Regions from separate parts of the Monashia sp. HAY1-11D genome, predicted to be linked through region 2. Evidence: predicted binding sites of a transcription regulator. Region 2 holds the regulator's gene; the other holds the start of a gene.

Region 1 (5,763 bases), 230 kb from region 2:
CACGTCCTGCGATCCGACTTCGGCGGCGGCCACGCGAGCCCGGGCCTCGCGGTGTCGGCCTACCTCGTCACCGGCCTCGCCGCCCTGATGCTCTACCACGGCATCGTCGTCGCGGCCCGGGCCCAGGACGCGGCGGCCCCCCGCGCGATCGAGGACGAGGTCGAGCCCTGGCCGCGCCCGGGCGACCCGTCCGACGGCACCGCGCTCGACCGCGACCGCGTCGACCCGGTGGACCCGGTGGACCCCCTCGACCCCCTCGACCACCCCGACGCCGCGACCACCCCGCCGGCGGTCGAGACGCACGAGGTCTACACCTTCCGGCGCGGCAAGCGCATCGGGCACGGCTGACGTCGTCGAGGCTGCTCGTCCGGCTGCGGTCGGTGGGCGCGGGCACAATGGCGACATGACCGACGGCGCCACCCGCTGGGTGCTCCACGTCGACCTCGACCAGTTCATCGCGGCGGTCGAGGTGCTGCGACGCCCCGAGCTCGCCGGCCGGCCGGTCATCGTCGGCGGCCGTGGCGACCCCACGGAGCGGGCCGTCGTCTCGACGGCCAGCTACGAGGCACGCCGGTACGGCGTGGGGTCGGGCATGGCGCTGCGGATCGCGGCGCGCAAGGTGCCCGACGCCGTCATCCTGCCGGTCGACGCCGAGGCCTACACCGAGGCTTCCGGACGGGTCATGGACGCGCTGCGCTCGCTCGGGGTCGTTGTCGAGGTCCTCGGCTGGGACGAGGCGTTCCTCGGGGTCGAGACCGACGATCCCGAGGCGTTCGCCGGCCTGGTGCGCCAGACCGTGCTCGAGGCCACCGAGCTGCACTGCTCCGTCGGCATCGGCGACAACAAGGTGCGGGCCAAGATCGCGACCGGGTTCGGCAAGCCACGCGGCGTCTTCCGCCTCACGAGGGACAACTGGTTCGAGGTCATGGGGGACCGGCCGGTCATCGACCTGTGGGGCGTCGGGTCGCGGGTGTCGAAGCGGCTCGCCGCGCTCGGCCTCGACACGGTGCGCTCCCTGGCCGAGGCCGACGAGTCCGCCCTCGTCGGCGAGTTCGGCCCGCGCATGGGGGTCTGGTACCACCAGCTCGGCCGCGGCCTGGGGTCCGCGGTCGTCGACGACAGCCCATGGGTCGCCCGAGGCCACAGCCGCGAGACGACGTACCAGCAGAACCTGACGACGCCGGCCGAGGTGCAGGAGGCCGTCCGCGTGCTCGCCGCCCAGGTGTTCGCGGACACCGTCAAGGAGGGGCGACCGGTCTTCCGGGTCACCCTCAAGGTGCGGTATGCACCGTTCTTCACGCAGACGAAGGCCCGCAAGCTGGCGGCCCCGACGACCGACGTCGCCGACGTCGTCGCGGCCGCCGTCGAGCTCGCCGGTCGCCTCGACCCGGACCGCGAGGTGCGCCTGCTGGGGGTCCGGGCCGAGCTGGTCATGCCCGAGGAGGGCGACCCCGTCGAACGCACGCCGATCCGCGGTCGCCTCTGACGCCGCGCGACGAGCAGTGGCAGGACGCTGTCAGGTTCGTGGCCTACGGTCGTGCGCATGTCTTTGCGCGCGAGCAGCCCTGCCGAGGCCGGACGCCGGGTGGGCGGGTCGCGCCTGCTGCTGGCGGTCGTCGGCTGCGCGGTCGTCGTGGCGCTGCTCGCGGTCGTCCGCGACCCGCTCTACACGTGGACGGCTCACCTCGGTGACTCGCTGCCCGGCCCGGTCGGTGCCCTCGTGGAGGTCGCGGGCGAGCTCGGCATCCTCGTGCTCCTCAGCGCGGCCGGTCTGCTGGCCTGGCGCGCGCGGTCACGGGGGCTCGAGCACGTCGCCGTCGCGGTCGGCGCAGGCCTCAGCGTCGTCGGGGCGTACGCGCTGAGCGAGCTGGTCAAGGCCGTCGTCCGGGAGGAACGACCCTGCCGCACCCTCGCGGTGCACCCGCTCGCGGCCTGCCCAGCGGTGGGCGACTACTCGTGGCCGAGCAACCACGCCGTCATCGCCGCGGCGCTCGCGACGGCCGTCGTCGTCATGGTGCCCGTGTGGTGGCGGTTCGCCGCCCCCGTCGCCCTCACCGTCGCCGTCGCGCGGGTCCTGACCGGGGCGCACTACTGGCACGACGTCGTGACGGGCCTGGCCGTGGGCGTCCTCGTCGTGTGGTTCGCCACCTGGGCGCTCGTGCCCTGGCTGCACGATCGCCTCGAGGCCTGGGTCACGGCCTCGGCCCCCGACCCGGTGCGTCGTCTCGTCGGGGCGCCGGTGCACGACCGGGCCGACGCCTGAGGGTCCCGTGCGAGGCGTCCGGCTCGGCGGCGCGGCCGCAGGCAGGCGATGGCCCCGGGCGGCCGTCCACCCGGGGCCTCGTGCGTCGTGATGGTCAGCTCTCGGAGTCGGAGGACCCGCCCGACTCGATCGACTGGGTGCCACCGCCGTGCGAGACGGAGATCTTGCGCGGCTTGGCCTCCTCCGCGACCGGGATCACCAGGGTGAGGACGCCGTCACGGTAGTCCGCCTCGATGCGGTCGAGCGCGAGCCCGCGACCGAGCGACAGCTGGCGGGCGAAGGTGCCCGTCGGGCGCTCCCGCGAGAGCCACTGCGCGCCCTCGACCTCGGGGGCCGGGCGCTCGGCCCGGACCGTGAGGGTGCGGTCCTCGACATCGATGTCGATGCTCGAGGGGTCGACGCCCGGCAGGTCGATGCGGGCCACGAAGTTCTCGCCGGACCGGTAGAGGTCCATCGGCATGACGGCGCCGGCACTCGAGCGCAGGCCGTCGGTGAAGAGACGGTCGAACGTGCGGTCGAAAGTGCTGCGGAACGGGTCGAAGGTGGTGGTGCTCATGTCAGTTCTCCTCGATGAACGGTGGCCGTATCTGATGGGCCAACGGTGACCTTTCTTGAGTGGTAACCGCTCAACTTCGTGCTGTGTTCCCGAGGATACGACGGGTTCCGCGCCAGCTCAAGAGGGCCCCGACGGCAGAGGGCCCGGCGGTGGTCTCCCACCTCCGGGCCCTCCTCCCGTCCCCGCCGACCGACCGTCGGCGAAGGTCCCTGGCGTGCCTGCGCGGCGTCAGGCGCGCCCGTGGGCCGCCCGGCTGCGCCGGCTCAGCGCATCCACCGTCACGGCGAGGAGCAGGACCGCGCCGGTGATCATGTACCGCTCCGGGGAGCCGAGGTTGATGAGCGCGAGGCCGTTGCTGATCGACTGGATGACGAGGATGCCGAGCAGTGCCGCGTAGGCCGAGCCGCGCCCGCCGAAGAGGCTCGTCCCGCCGATGACCGCGGCCGCGATGGCGTTGAGATTGGTGTCGGCGCCCCCGCTGCTCTGGTTGGCCGCCGCGAGGCGGGCCGCCGCGAAGATGCCGCCGAGGGCCGCGAACGTCGAGCACAGCGCGAAGACGGTGAGGTAGGTGCGCCGCACGTCGATGCCGGCCCGACGGGCGGCCTCGACGTTGCCGCCGACCGCCATGACCGAGCGCCCCCAGCTCGTGCGCCGGATCGCGAAGTCCATGACGACGACCAACGCGAGGAACACGAGGAACATGACCGACACGCCGCGGTCCTGGTTGAGCACCGCGATGGGCGCGAGCAGGACGACCGCGAGGAAGGCGGCGCGGGCCACGACGAAGCCCACCGGCGTCGTCGACAGGCCGGCCGCGTCTCGCCGGGCGTTCGCGCGCAGCCTGCTCGCGGCGTAGGCCGCCACCACGAGCGCGGCCAGGACGTAGGCGACGACCGGCGGCAGGAAGGTCTGCTGGGCGAAGGTGACCAGTCCGGACTGGAAGGGCAGGTTGATCGAGCCGGTCTCGCCGAGGACCTTCAGCTGCAGCCCGAGGAAGCCGAGCAGACCGGCCAGGGTGATGACGAAGCTCGGCACCCCGAAGCGGGTGTAGACCGCGCCGTAGGCCAGGCCGATGACGGTGCCCGCGAGGATCGCCGCGACGATCGCGACGAGCGCCGGCCAGCCGCGCTCGACGGTCCCCACCGCCACGATCGCCGCCGCGAGGCCGCTGATCGAGCCGACGGACAGGTCGATCTCGCCGAGCAGCAGCACGAGGACGATGCCGATCGAGATCGTGCCGATCGCCGCGCTCTGGAGGGTCAGGTTGACGAGGTTGCGCGGGGACAGGAACGCGTCGTTGAGGCTCTGGAAGACCACCCAGATGATGACGAGGCCGACGACGACCGGTAGCGCGCCGAGGTCACCGCTGCGCAGCCTCGCGAAGAAGGCCCGGGCGGCACCTGCCACGCCGGCCTCGGCGATGAGCCGTTCGTCCTGCAGGTCGGCGGGCAGGGCGGCGGCCCGGGCGGCCGGTTGGGCCGGCGTCGCGTGGGCGGCATCCTCGGCCCGAGCGGCGAGGCCGGCGCCTGCCGGTGCGGTCGAGTCCCGCGTGGGGTCGGGGGTCGTCGTGCTCATGACTGCTCCTGCGGCTCGGGCTGCTCGGTGTGCTGGTCGGGCTCGGGGTGCCCGGCATGGGCCCGTCGCGAGGCGCGCTCGGACACCGCGTTGGTCGTGGCGCCCGTGATCGCGGCGATGATCTCCTGCACGCTCGTGCGGCTGACGTCGAACGTGCCGTTGTTGCGTCCGAGGCGCAGCACCGTGACACGGTCCGCGACGGCCATGACGTCGCTCATGTTGTGGCTGATGAGGATGACGCCGAGGCCGTTCTCGCGCAGGCGCTCGACGAGGTTGAGCACCTCGGCGGTCTGGGCGACGCCGAGGGCCGCGGTCGGCTCGTCGAGCATGACGACCTTGGGGTCGCCGAGCAGCGAGCGGGCGATCGCGACCGTCTGGCGCTGGCCGCCCGAGAGGCTCGCGACGGGGATGCGGACCGAGGGGATCCGCGCCGAGAGCTGGCGCAGCAGGCGCCAGCTCTCCTTCTCCATCGTCACCTCGTCGAGGGCCCGACCGCTGTGCAGCTCGCGGCCGAGGAACAGGTTCGCGACGACGTCGAGGTTGTCGCAGAGGGCGAGGTCCTGGAACACCGTCGCGATGCCGAGTCGCTGGGCCTCCGCCGGGGACGTGACGCTCGCCGGCGCGCCGGCGAACTCCATGGTGCCGGCATCGGGGGTGTAGACCCCGGCGATCGTCTTGACGAGGGTCGACTTGCCGGCGCCGTTGTCGCCGACGAGGGCGACGACCTCGCCCGGGTGGACGTCGAAGTCGATGTTCGACAGGGCCTGGACCGCGCCGAAGCGTTTGGAGATGCCGCGCAGCGAGAGCACGGCCGTCTGCGTCGGTGCAGGAGGCGGCGAGATGGTGGCGGTCATGGCCGTCCTTCGGTCGGTGAGGGATCGGGAGAGGGGGCGGGAGGGGAGCGGTCGGGCGGATGGACGGGGTGCGGGCGGCCCGGTCGGCGCCGCCCGCACCCCGTGCGTCAGCTGATGCCGGCAGCCGAGCAGGCGGCGGCGAAGCTGCCCGAGCAGATGTCGGCAGTCTTGTAGATGCCGTCCTTGACGACGGTGTCCTTGATCTTGTCCTTGGTGACGGCGATCGGGTCGAGGATCGTGGCCGCGATGCCCTTGAAGTCGCCGGACTTCTCCGGCGTCTCCTTGGCGGCCAGGGCGAGGGCGGCCTTGGCGGCGGCCTCGGCCTCGGGCTTGATCGGCTTGTAGATCGTCATGGCCTGGTCGCCGGACAGGATGCGCTGGATGGCGGCGAGCTCGGAGTCCTGGCCGGTCACCGGCGGCAGCGGGTTGACGCCGCCACCCTTGAGGGCCGCGATGGCGCCGCCGGCGGTACCGTCGTTGGCCGCGTAGACCCCGACGAGGCTGCCCTTGACCGC
Region 2 (5,763 bases):
TGACCGAGGACGTGGTCGAGACCCAGGCCCGGCTGCCGTCGCGGCGGGCGAGGGGGAAGGTCTCCTCGACCGGCTCGCTGGAGGCCAGGATGCGCGCGATGCGCTCGGTCGTGGTGCCCGGCCCCTCGACGCTCCACGGGTAGGGCGGCGCGATCGGGCCGTCCTCGAGGCTCCAGCCGTAGGAGCGGGTGAACGCCTCGTTGAGCGACACGACCCGACCGTCGGGCTCGAACACCGACAGCGGCTCGTGCAGCGAGGCGACGACCGCGCGCCGCCAGGCGGCGTCACGTGCGCGTTCGTGGGCCCGGGCGAGGTTGGCCGACAGGCGCGCCCGCAGGTGCCGCATCTCGAACGGCTTGGCGACGTAGTCGTCGGCGCCGCGACCGAGGCCGGTGACGCTGGCCTCGTCACCGGCCCGAGCGGTGAGCATGACGACGGGAACGTCGGCCAGGGTGTCGTCCTCGCGCACCGCCCGGAGCAGCTCGAGGCCGTCGAGGCGCGGCATCATGACGTCGGCGAGGACGAGGTCCGGCCGGCGGGACCTGGCCGTCGCCAGCGCCTCGACGCCGTCCCTGGCCGCCACGACCTCGTAGTCGTCCGCGAGTGCCTCGCTCAGGTAGGCGCGCATGTCGGCGTTGTCCTCGGCGAGCAGCAGGAGCGGGCGCCCACCCGGCTGCCGGGCGGGTCCCGACCCGGACGCGGTTCCGGCGTCGGGGCGCGCCGGCCGGCGGGCGCCGGGGCCGGGGTCGGGGTCGGCGTCGTCCGCGGTGTCGACGCCGTCCGGGGCCGACGCCACGGCGTCGGCGCCGGCGTCCCAGCCGTGCGCCTCGGCCAGGAAGGACTCGACGGTGCGCGGCGTGATCGAGGGGCTCGCCGGCGGGGAGCCCGCGGGCGGCCGACCCCAGGGGAGGTAGACGCCGAAGGTGCTGCCCATGCCCTCGACCGAGTCGACCCAGGCGTCGCCGCCGTGCAGCTCAGCGAGCTGGCGCACGAGGAACAGGCCGATGCCGGCGCCCTCGCGCGACCGGATGCCGTCGGTGCGGGGCAGCTGCCGGAACCGCTCGAAGACGGTGGCGAGGTCGTCGGTCGGGATGCCGATGCCGGAGTCGGTGACCAGCACCTCGAAGCCCTCGGGAAGCTCGTGCAGGGTGACCTGCACGCCGCCGGCGGGCGTGTACTTCAACGCGTTGGACAGCAGGTTGAGCACGATGCGCTCGACCATGTCCCGGTCGACCCACGCAGACCGGCCGAGGTCGGGGATGTCGGTCGTGAAGGTCAGGCCCACGCGGTGCACGGCCGGACGGAAGCTCGCGGCCAGCCCCCGGACGAGCTCGGCGACGTCGGTCTCGACGCGGTGCGGCTCGACCCGCCCGGCGTCCATGCGGGTCAGGTCGAGCAGCTGGTCGACGAGGACCTTCAGCCGGTCGGTGTTGCGCTCGACGAGCTCGAGGTGTGAGCGCACCGCCGCCGGCAGACCGGGCTCGCCGAGCGCGTCCTCGACCGGCCCGGCTATGAGCGTCAGCGGCGTGCGCAGCTCGTGGCTGATGTTGGCGAAGAAGGCGGTCTTGGCGGTGTCGAGCTCGGCGAGCGCCTCCACGCGGTGCCGCCCGGCGTCGAGACGGCGCACGCCCGCGAGCGCGGCGGCGACGTGCGACGCGCACAGCTCGACGTAGGCCTGCAGCTGCTCGTCCCAAGGCCGCCGGAGGTTGGCGGTGACGACGAGCGAGGCGCTGGCCCGCCTCCGGCCGGGCTCGACGACCGGCACGACGTGGACGCCCGGGTCCGGCGCGCTCGTGCCGTCTACCGGGCCCTCGATGAGCCCGACCGACGCGTGGTCCTCGACGTTCTCACGCATGATCTCGAGCGCGAGACGCTCGACGTCCTCGGCGGTGGCCGCACCGGCAAGGGCCGCCCCCAGCCGTGACACGACCGAGGCGCGGCGCTCGGCCAGCACCTTGCCGGTGGTCTCGGTGGCGATGTCGAGGACGCCGGCCACCTCGCCGTCCGGTCCGGTGACGACGCTGTAGGACCACGTGAAGTAGGCCTCCTCGAGGAAGCCGTTCCGGTCGACGACGAGCAGCTGGTCCTCGTCCCAGGAGGGGACGCGGGTGCGCGCCACCTCGGCCAGCCGCGGCGCGATCTGGTCCCACACCTCCGGCCACACGTCCCGCACCGGCAGGCCGAGCGCGGCGGGGTGCTTCGCCTCACCGAGCAGCACCCGGTAGGCGTCGTTGTAGACCATGAGCAGCTCGGGACCCCAGCACACGAGCATGGGGAAGCGCTGTGCGAGCGCGGTGTCCACGACCGCGACGACTCGGCCGGCCAGTCGTCCACGGGACCGAGGCCGGTGGCCGCCCAGTCGGTGGTGGCCATGAGGCGGCCGATCTCGGTGTCCGGCAGGGCGAGCCGGTGGCTGCGCCCGGGTGCCGCGAGGGTGGAGGACCGGTCGAGCCCGCCATCCGGCGTCATCGGGGCGTGCGGCTGGGACAACAGGAAGACCTCCACGTGGGCAGGGTGCAGTGCGCGCCCACACGGCTGGAGGCCCGGTCATCCTCGCACCTGCGCCGTGCGTTGCCAAACGACGTGCGCGAGGCGGCTGGTCAGCGCTCCGGGCGCCAGACGACCAGGGCCTGCGACGCGGGGGTGCGCGGCGGGCGCTGGCCGGGCCGCAGCGGGACGGCGTCCCCGCGCGGCCCGACGGCGAAGAAGCGCGCGCTCGCGTGGAGCGCGGCCTGGGTCTGCTCGAGCTCGGCGGCGAGCTCCTCGACCCGCGACCGCAGCGCCGTGACGTGGTTCTCGAGGTCGAGGATGCGCTGGATGCCCGCGAGCGACACGCCCTCCTGCGACAGCCGCTGCACCTCACGGAGCAGCTCGACGTCGCGGGTGCTGTAGCGCCGCCCGCCCCCGCGGGTGCGCGACGGCGTGACGAGGCCGAGGCGGTCGTACTGGCGCAGCGTCTGCGCGTGCATGCCGGCCAGCTCGGCGGCGACGGAGATGACGAAGACGGGCGCGTCGTCGTCGTGCCCGGCGGGGCGCGCGCTCCTGCGTGACATCGTCGGCACTCCCTTCCTCGTTCTCGTCGCCGGCCGGCCTCAGGCCCGCGCTCGGCGGAACAGGTCGGCCCTCGGGTCGTGGCCGTCCTCGGCCGCGGCCATGGTCTCGATCGCCGCGCGAGCCTCGTCGGTCAGGCGCTGCGGCACGACGACCTGGACCTTCGCGAGCAGGTCGCCGGTGTGCTCGCCGCGGCGGACGCCACGGCCCTTGACGCGCAGGACCCGGCCGCTCGGCGTGCCGGGCGCGATGCGCACCTTGACCTGCCCACCGTCGAGGGTCGGCACGGGGACCGTGGCCCCGAGCGCCGCCTCGGCGAAGGTGACGGGCAGGTCGACGGTGAGGTCGTCGCCGTCGCGGCCGAAGACCGGGTGCTTGTCGACGGAGACGGCGAGGATGAGGTCGCCCGCAGGCCCGCCGGCCTCGCCCTGGCGCCCCTTGCCCCGGAGGCGGATCTTCTGGCCGTCCTTGACGCCCGGAGGGATCCGCGCCGTGATGCGGCCGAGGTCGGGCGAGGAGAGCGTCACCGTGGAGCCCTCCACCGCGTCGCGGAAGCCGATCGTCGTCGAGGCCTGGACGTCGGCGCCCGGCCGCGGACCGGCCGTCGCGCCGTACCCGCCGTACTGCTGGCCGAAGCCGCCGGCACCACCCGGACCCGCGCCACCGAACATCTGGCCGAGGATGTCCTCGAGGTTCGGCTGGCCGGCACCCGCACCCCCGCCGCCGAAGCGGACACGGGTGCCGCCGGGACCGGCCGCACCGCCGAACGCCGAGAAGATGTCCTCGAAGCCGGCGCCCCCGCCGCCGGGACCGCCCGCGGTGAAGCGAGCACCCCCGTGCGACATGGCGCGGATGGCGTCGTACTCGCGGCGCTGCTCGGGGTCGGACAGGACGGCGTACGCCTCCCCGATCTCCTTGAAGCGCTCCTCGGCGCGGGTGTCGCCGACGTTGTGGTCCGGGTGCAGGTCGCGGGCCAGCTTGCGGTAGGCCTTCTTGACCGCGGCCGCGTCGGCGTCCTGGGGCACGCCGAGGATCGCGTAGAAGTCCTTCTCGAACCAGTCCTGGCTAGCCATGGCGCACCTGCCTCTCCTCCTGCGGCTGCTCGGTGGGACCTGCGGTCCTCACATCATCACGGATGCCGGCCGACGCGTGGGGCCTCGGCGCGGTGTGGCGCTCACGCGGGGTCGGCAACCGACACCCGCGCCGCGCGGACGACCCGGTCCCCGATGCGGTAGCCGGGCTGGAGCACCTGCACGACGGTCGTGCCCGACGCGCCGTCGGGCAGCTCGGCCTCGACGTGCATGAGCGCCTCGTGCACCGTCGGGTCGAACTCCTGGCCGGCCTCGCCGAGGCGCTCGACGCCGTACCGACCGAGGACCGCCTCGAGCTTGTCGGCGATGGCCGCGAACGGGCCGCTGGCGAGGTCGCCGGCCTGCCGCGCCATGTGGATGTCGTCGAGGACCGGCAGCAGCGACTCGACGACGCTGCCCACGGCGGTCGTGCGGATGACGTCGCGGTCGCGGTCGACACGCTTCTTGTAGTTGACGTACTCGGCCTGCAGCCGCTGGAGGTCGGCGAGGTAGGACGCGGCGAGCGCGTCCTCCTGCTCCAGCGCCTCACGCTCGTCGGCGCGCTCGGTGCCCGCTCCGTGGTCGAACTCGTCGTCCCCGCCGGGCTCGGACGACGCGCCCGGACCACCCTCGTAGTACGAGTGGTGGCCCCGCGAACCGGAGTCGGCCGCACCGGCGCCGGCCGCACCGGCGGCGCCGGAGGCGCCACCGGTGCCGGGGGTGCCGGCGGCCTGGCCGCCGGCACCCTGCGCGTCCGTCACCTCGGGGCCACCGGCGCCGGGCCGCACGGCCTCGGTCTCGGGGTTCGGGGTGCTGTTGGACTCGGTCACTTGGCTTCCCTTGCCTCGTCCTCGTCGACGACCTCGGCGTCCACCACGTCGTCGTCGGCCGCACCGGAGCCCGTCGGACCGGACTGGCCGCCGGTCGGACCCGTGCCGTCGGAGCCCGCCGCGCCGGCCGAGGCGGCGCTCGCCTGCTCCGACGCGTAGACCGCCTGGCCCATGGCCTGGGACTTGGTGTTGAGGTCCTCGATCTTGGCCTTGATGTCCTCGACCGTGGCCTCGGAGCCCTCGGCGATCGCGGCCTTGAGGTCGGCGAGCGACTCCTCCACCGGCGTCTTGACGTCAGCCGGGATCTTGTCGCCGGACTCCTTGAGGAAGTTCTCGGTCGAGAAGACGAGCTGCTCGGCCTGGTTGCGCACCTCGGCCTGCTCCCGGCGCTGCCTGTCCTCCTCGGCGTGCGCCTCGGCGTCCTTGACCATGCGGTCGATCTCCTCCTTGGACAGGGCCGAGCCGCCGGTGATCGTCATCTTCTGCTCCTTGCCGGTGCCCTGGTCCTTGGCACTGACGTTGACGATGCCGTTGGCGTCGATGTCGAAGGTGACCTCGATCTTCGGCACGCCGCGCGGTGCCGGCGCGATGCCGGTCAGCTCGAAGGTGCCGAGCGACTTGTTGTGCTGGGCGATCTCGCGCTCACCCTGGAAGACCTGGATGAGGACCGACGGCTGGTTGTCGTCGGCGGTGCTGAAGATCTCCGAGCGCTTCGTCGGGATGGCCGTGTTGCGCTCGATGAGCTTGGTGAACAGGCCGCCCTTGGTCTCGATGCCGAGCGACAGCGGCGTGACGTCGATGAGCAGGACGTC

What was found. Region 2 encodes HspR, which represses chaperone genes until heat shock. Its sites were predicted from a motif close to AAGTTGAGTCNNNNNGACTCAACTT; they were not measured.
Region 1: a site for HspR is predicted at 2,872-2,896, ahead of AC1VM9_RS06925 (Hsp20/alpha crystallin family protein). Genes of this name have one in related genera too.

Annotation. Positions count from the first base shown of each region.
Region 1 is NZ_CP200320.1:1,497,281-1,503,043, reverse strand. It holds gene AC1VM9_RS06940 (hypothetical protein) at 1-348, shown strand, start outside; gene AC1VM9_RS06935 (DNA polymerase IV) at 404-1,486, shown strand; gene AC1VM9_RS06930 (phosphatase PAP2 family protein) at 1,544-2,263, shown strand; gene AC1VM9_RS06925 (Hsp20/alpha crystallin family protein) at 2,358-2,819, opposite strand; gene AC1VM9_RS06920 (sugar ABC transporter permease) at 3,048-4,394, opposite strand; gene AC1VM9_RS06915 (ATP-binding cassette domain-containing protein) at 4,391-5,248, opposite strand; gene AC1VM9_RS06910 (ABC transporter substrate-binding protein) at 5,356-5,763, opposite strand, start outside.
Region 2 is NZ_CP200320.1:1,269,510-1,275,272, forward strand. It holds gene AC1VM9_RS05915 (ATP-binding protein) at 1-2,302, opposite strand, end outside; gene AC1VM9_RS05920 (heat shock protein transcriptional repressor HspR) at 2,601-3,053, opposite strand; gene AC1VM9_RS05925 (DnaJ C-terminal domain-containing protein) at 3,093-4,124, opposite strand; gene AC1VM9_RS05930 (nucleotide exchange factor GrpE) at 4,226-4,951, opposite strand; gene dnaK (molecular chaperone DnaK) at 4,948-5,763, opposite strand, start outside.